2 linked regions of the Variovorax paradoxus B4 genome follow. The main gene of each other region encodes a partner of the protein of the gene in region 2 in a complex. Links are inferred from orthologs where the notes say so. Each region holds a gene or a part of one and is shown on either strand. Other genes may lie near its edges. The genes, in order: pmbA and tldD.

The links.
Region 1: the proteins of tldD (region 2) and pmbA are in contact, whole or in part, in a solved structure (PDB 5NJ9), measured with the Escherichia coli proteins. The link is inferred for Variovorax paradoxus B4 from one-to-one orthologs.

What each region holds. Positions count from the first base shown.
Region 1 is NC_022247.1:3,875,858-3,878,983, forward strand. What follows is about bases 215-3,025. They hold pmbA (metalloprotease PmbA), read right to left. Parts: upstream 2,400-3,025; coding sequence 1,029-2,399; downstream 215-1,028. Other genes in these bases: VAPA_RS18085 (fumarylacetoacetate hydrolase family protein), read left to right, coding at 221-1,012; yjgA (ribosome biogenesis factor YjgA), read left to right, coding at 2,505-3,025. Outside these bases: VAPA_RS18080 (helix-turn-helix transcriptional regulator), read right to left, coding at 1-9; more of yjgA, read left to right, coding at 3,026-3,126.
Region 2 is NC_022247.1:1,095,713-1,098,882, reverse strand. The notes cover bases 121-2,975. They hold tldD (metalloprotease TldD), read right to left. Parts: upstream 2,351-2,975; coding sequence 890-2,350; downstream 121-889. Other genes in these bases: rodA (rod shape-determining protein RodA), read right to left, coding at 2,405-2,975; VAPA_RS04920 (hypothetical protein), read right to left, coding at 306-842. Also shown: VAPA_RS04925 (3-deoxy-7-phosphoheptulonate synthase), read right to left, coding at 1-80; more of rodA, read right to left, coding at 2,976-3,170. UniProt on the Escherichia coli protein: Metalloprotease involved in CcdA degradation. Suppresses the inhibitory activity of the carbon storage regulator (CsrA).

The sequences.
Region 1 (3,126 bases), 2.8 Mb from region 2 along the record:
CTCCTGCATGCCATAGAGGCGCAGGCTGCTGGATGGAAGGGCCGACATGGCGCGATGGTAAGCCCCTGCCCAGGGCGGCCCTGCAGGCGGTCCGGTGTTGCTTGCGTCCTGTTTTTGCGTAGATGCGTACGCAAGCGCCGCCGCCGCGCGCTCCAGAATGGCCCGGCTGGCTGCGGCCGGCCTTCATCGCCTTTCATAAAAGATCCAGGAGACAAAGACCATGTCCAATTCACGACGCGGCCTGCTGGCCGGCTCCGCCGCCGTGGCTGCCAGCGCCATGGCCGGCTGCGCGCTGCCTGCCGGCGCATCGCGCTCGGTGCAAACGCCCTTCACGGTGGCGCAGACCACGGTGCCGATCGTCGGCAGCGAGCAGGCGTTTCCGGTGCGCCGCATCTACTGCATCGGCCGCAACTATGCGGCCCATGCGCGCGAGATGGGCTCCGACCCCAACCGCGAACCACCCTTCTTCTTCCAGAAACCGGCGGACGCGATCCAGGTGGTCACGCCCGGCACCGTGGCCGACCATCCGTATCCCTCGCTGACGAAGAACTACCACTACGAGGTGGAACTGGTGGTCGCACTCGGCAAGGGCGGGCGCAACATCGCGGCAGCGGATGCGCTGGGCCTGGTCTACGGCTACTCGCTCGGGCTGGACATGACCCGGCGCGACCTGCAGCGCGAGATGGGCGACCAGAAGAAGCCCTGGGAAATCGGCAAGAGCTTCGACCATTCGGCACCCATCGGGCCGATCCATCCCGTGGCCAAGGTCGGCCACTACACCGACGGCGCGATCTGGCTCAAGGTGAATGGCCAGACCAAGCAGAACGCCACGCTCAAGTACATGATCTGGTCGGTGGCGGAGCAGATCAGCCGCCTGTCGCAGGCTTTCGAGCTGATGCCCGGCGACATCATCTACTCGGGCACGCCCGAGAACGTGGGTCCAGTGGTGCGCGGCGACCTGATCGAGATCCACATCGACGGCCTGCCGAACCTGTCGGTGCGCATCGTCTGATGGATGCGCCGGCCAGCTAGCTGCCGGCCACCTTCATGCGGTTGACCAGCACCGAGCCCGTGGTCTTGGCGCCGAAGGTGTAGGCATCGGCGCCGATGGCCTCGATGCCCATCAGCATGTCCTTGAGGTTGCCGGCAATGGTGATCTCGTGCACCGGGAAGGCGATCTTGCCCTTCTCGACCCAGAAGCCGCTCGCGCCGCGCGAGTAGTCGCCGGTGACGTAGTTCACGCCCTGACCCATCAGCTCGATCACGAACAGGCCGGTGCCGAGCTTGGCGAGCATGGCGTCGAGGTCGTCGGTGTGCTTGGTGAGGCGCGAGCTCAGGATCAGGTTGTGCGAGCCGCCGGCGTTGCCGGTGGTCTTCATGCCGAGCTTGCGCGCGGAATAGGTCGACAGGAAGTAGCCTTCGAGCCGGCCGGCGTCCACCACCTTGCGCGCACGGGTCGCCACGCCTTCGTCGTCGAAGGGCGAGCTGCCCTTGCCGCGCAGGATGTGCGGGTCTTCGGCCACGTCGACATGCTTCGGCAGCACCGGCTTGCCGAGCGAATCGAGCAGGAAGCTGCTCTTGCGGTACAGCGCCCCGCCGCTCACGGCCTGCACCAGCCCGCCCAGGAGGCCCACGGCCAGCGGCGACTCGAACAGCACCGGGCACTCGGTGGTCTTGATCTTGCGCGACTTGAGCCGGCTCAGCGCCCGTTCGGCGGCATAGCGGCCCACCGCCTGCGGGCTGGCCAGCTCGTCGGCCGAGCGCATGGAGCTGTACCAGGAGTCGCGCTGCATGTCGTCGCCCTTGCCGGCGATGGGCGCGACCGAGATCGAATGCCGCGAGCTGGCATAGCCGCCGCGGAAACCGTGGGTGTGGGCGCTGAAGAAGTGGCTCTGCTGGGCCGAGACGCCCGCGCCTTCGCTGTTGGTGATGCGCTTGTCGGTCGAAAGCGCCGCCTCTTCGCATTCGAGCGCGAGCTTGGCCGCTTGCTCGCTGGTCACGCTCCAGGGATGGAACAGGTCGAGCTCGGGGTGCTCCTTGGCAATATCCTCTTCGTCGGGAAGGCCGCTGACCGGGTCTTCGGCAGTGAAGCGGGCGATGTCGTAGGCGGCCTGCACGGTCTGGGCGATGGCGGCCTCGGAGAAGTCGGAGGTGCTGGCGTTGCCGCGGCGGTGGCCCACGTAGACCGTGATGCCCAGCGACTTGTCGCGGTTGCGCTCCACGTTCTCGAGCTCGCCCTTGCGGACCGAGACGCTGAGGCCGCAGCCCTCGGAGGCCTCGGCGCCGGCATCGGTGGCACCGAGCTTTTTGGCGTGGGCCAGGGCCGTGTCGACCAGGTTTTCGAAGAAGGAGCGGCTGTAGGCGAAGCCGGAATCGGCGCGCGAGGAGGATGTCGTCATGTGGTGGCTATGATACTTGCGCCCCCCATATCCCGTTTTGCCCCGGCTTACCGTTGCGCATTGCACGCGTTGCAACGCCGCACGGTGCGGCCCAGAATCCACCCCATGTCCCGCAAACCCAAAAAAGGCTATTTCGTCCGTGGCCAGTTCGTTGCCGAAGGCAGCGAGCTCGACCTGGAGCTCAAGCGCGAGCTCAAGGGCACCGACGAAGCCAGCCGCACCGATCTCAAGCGCGAAAGCGATGAACTGCAAAAGCTCGGCACCGAACTGCTCGGCCTGCGCGCCGGCCTGTTCGATGCCCTCCCGCTGGGCGAAAAACTGGTCGACGCCGTCGCCGAAGCCAAGCGCATCACCAATTTCGAGGGCAAGCGCCGCCAGATGCAGTTCATCGGCAAGCTGATGCGCAAGCTCGAACCCGAAGTACTCGAAGCCGTGAGGCTCGCCCTCGCCGAGCAGAACAGCGTGCCCGCAGCCGAAACCGCCGCGCTGCACGAGGCCGAACGCTGGCGCGACCGGCTGATTGCCGACGACGACGCGCTGGGCGGCTGGATCGAAACCCACCCCGCCACCGATTCGCAGCAGCTGCGCGCCCTGGTGCGCCAGGCCCGCAAGGACCTGAAGGCCGGGCCGGCCGGCGAGGCGCCGCGCCAGGGCAAGGCCTACCGCGAGATCTTCCAGCTGGTGCGGGAGCAGCTCGCTGTGCACGGCGGTGCGGACCACGCGGCGG
Region 2 (3,170 bases):
ATGCGTTCGTCGTCGGTCTTGCTGGTTTTTTCGACGCTCGCATACCAGCTGTCGCCGGCGGGGGCAGTGTTCGTGCTCATGGTGCTTTCCTTGTTTGAGTGGATATCGTCAGGGCATAAAAAAACCGCCGGGGCTCGAGGCGCCGGCGGTTTTGGGAGGGTGTTCGTTTGCTTTACGCGCTCGCCTCTCGTCCGCCGGAAACCGGGAACCAAAAGTAGGCAAAGAAATAAGCGCGGAGGGCGGACATGTGGGCGAAATGTAGCACGGAAAACAAAAGGCCGGGCAAAGGCCCGGCTACGAACGGCTCAACGGTAGCCGGATTCGTTGGGGTTGTGAATGATCCAGATCAGGTTGCCGCTGGAGTAGTCGCCCATGCCGCCGCCCGCGAAGACCAGGCGGCCCTGGCCCTTGTAGGTCATCTCGTAGCGATGGCGGTCGCTGCCGAAATAGAACGGGATGAAGGCCTTGCCCGTCACGTAGGCGCCCTGGTCGGTCGGCGGGCCGGCAAGGTCGGTGACCTGCCTGGCGCTCATGCCGATCTGCAGCCGGGTGAACCTGCTGTTGCGCGCCGGATTGCCGGTGATCTCGCCTTCGTAGCCATTCAGGCCCTTGACGGTGCGCCCGCTGCCGGCTTCGACCTTGGAGGAATCGATCACATTGCCCTTGGCATCCATGCCGGCCTTGGCGCCGCCACGGGCCGATGCCGCCGGCGCGGCAGCGGGTGCCGCCGCGGGCTGGCCGCCGCCCGAACCGCCGCGGGATGCGCAGCCCGCCGTCGCCAACAATGCCACCGCGGCAGTCACGGCCCACAGGGCCGCAGACGAGTTGATCCTGATCCTCATCGAATGCTCCTCTTTGTAAAAATCGAGGAGCGGAGCTTAGCAAGCCCTCAGGCCGTTCCGCCTACGGTCAAACCATCGATCCGCAAGGTGGGCTGGCCGACGCCGACCGGCACGCTCTGGCCTTCCTTGCCGCAGGTGCCCACGCCCGAATCGAGCGCCATGTCGTTGCCCATCATGGTCACGCGGGTGAGCGCATCGGGGCCGTTGCCCACGATGGTCGCGCCCTTCACGGGATACTGGATCTTGCCGTTCTCGACCCAGAAAGCCTCGCTGGCCGAGAACACGAACTTGCCGCTCGTGATGTCGACCTGCCCGCCGCCGAAGTTGGTGGCATAGAGGCCCTTCTTGATGCTGGCCACGATTTCCTTCGGGTCCTTGTCGCCGCCGAGCATGTAGGTGTTGGTCATGCGCGGCATCGGCACGTGGGCATAGCTCTCGCGGCGGCCGTTGCCCGTGGGCTTGACCTTCATGAGGCGCGCGTTGAGCGAATCCTGGATGTAGCCCTTGAGGATGCCGTCCTCGATGAGCACGTTGCGCTGGCTGGCGTTGCCTTCGTCGTCGACGTTGAGCGAACCGCGGCGGTCGGCAATGGTGCCGTCGTCGAGCACCGTCACGCCCTTGGCCGCCACGCGCTGGCCGATGCGGCCCGAGAAGGCGCTGGAGCCCTTGCGGTTGAAGTCGCCTTCCAGGCCGTGGCCGATGGCTTCGTGCAGCAGGATGCCGGGCCAGCCGGAACCGAGCACCACGGTCATCTCGCCGGCGGGCGCCGGACGGGCATCGAGGTTGGTCAATGCGGCCTTCACGGCCTGGTCGACGTATTCGGCGATCTGCGCGTCGTTGAAGTAGGCGAGGCCGAAGCGCCCGCCGCCGCCGCCGGAGCCGACCTCGCGCCGGCCGTTCTGCTCGGCGATCACGGTGACCGACAGGCGCACCAGCGGGCGCACATCGGCCGCCAGCGTGCCGTCGGCACGCGCCACCAGCACCACGTCGTATTCGCTCGCGAGGCCCGCCATGACCTGCGCCACGCGCGGGTCACGCGAACGCGCCAGCTTCTCGACCTTTTCGAGCAGCTTGACCTTGGCCGTGCTGTCGAGGGTGGAAATGGGGTCGATGCCGTTGTAGAGCGACCGGCTCGAGGCGATCTTGCGGGTTGCGGTCTTCACGCGGCCGGTGCGGCCTGCGGAGGAAATCGAGCGCACCGTGCGGGCCGCGTCGAGCAGCGAAGCCTCGGAGATGTCGTCCGAATAGGCGAAGGCCGTCTTCTCGCCGCTGACCGCGCGCACGCCGACGCCCTGGTCGATGCTGAAGCTGCCGGTCTTGACGATGCCCTCTTCGAGGCTCCAGCCCTCGCTGCGCGTGTACTGGAAGTACAGATCGGCGTCATCCACCCTGTGCGCGGTGATCTCGGCCAGGGCCTTGCTCAGGTGCGATTCGTCGAGGCCGAAGGGCGTGAGCAGGAGCTGTTGCGCCGTGGCGAGGCGCTCGATGGTGGGTTCGCGAGAGATCATTCCGCCATTCTAGGCAGCCGCCCTCTTCCGTGCCGGGCCCAAGGGCACTAAGCGCTAGTTCTGGGCGAGCTTCCTGGCCCGGGCAATCGACATCAGGATGCCCAGCCCCAGCCCCAGCGTGACCATGGCAGTGCCGCCATAGCTGATGAACGGCAGCGGCACGCCCACCACCGGCAGGATGCCGCTCACCATGCCCATGTTGACGAAGGCATAGGTGAAGAAAATCATCGTGACCGCGCCCGCCAGCAGACGCGAGAACAGGGTCTGCGCCGTCGCGGCGATGGCCAGGCCGCGGAAGATCAGCAGGATGAAGGCCCCGATCAGCGCCAGGTTGCCGACGAGCCCGAACTCCTCGGAATAGGCGGCGAAGATGAAGTCGGTGGTGCGCTCGGGAATGAATTCGAGGTGCGTCTGCGTGCCCTGCATGAAGCCCTTGCCGCCGACTCCGCCCGAACCGATGGCGATCATTCCCTGGATGATGTGGAAGCCCTTGCCCAGCGGGTCCTTGCTCGGGTCGAGCAGTGTGCACACGCGCTGCTTCTGGTAGTCGTGCAGCACGCGCCAGTCGACGCCGTCGGCGCACAGCTGCGACTCGAAGCCCACGATCAGCGTGACCGCCACGGCGCCGATCACCACCGGCGGCACGATCAGCTTCCAGGGCAGCCCGGCAAAGAAGATCACTGCCAGCCCGGCCGCCAGCACCAGCAGCGAGGTGCCCAGGTCGGGCTGCTTCATGATGAGCCCGACCGGCACCGCCAGCAGCACCGTGGCCACCACGAAGTCGAGCGGCCGCAGCTGGCCCTCGCGGCGCTGGAACCAC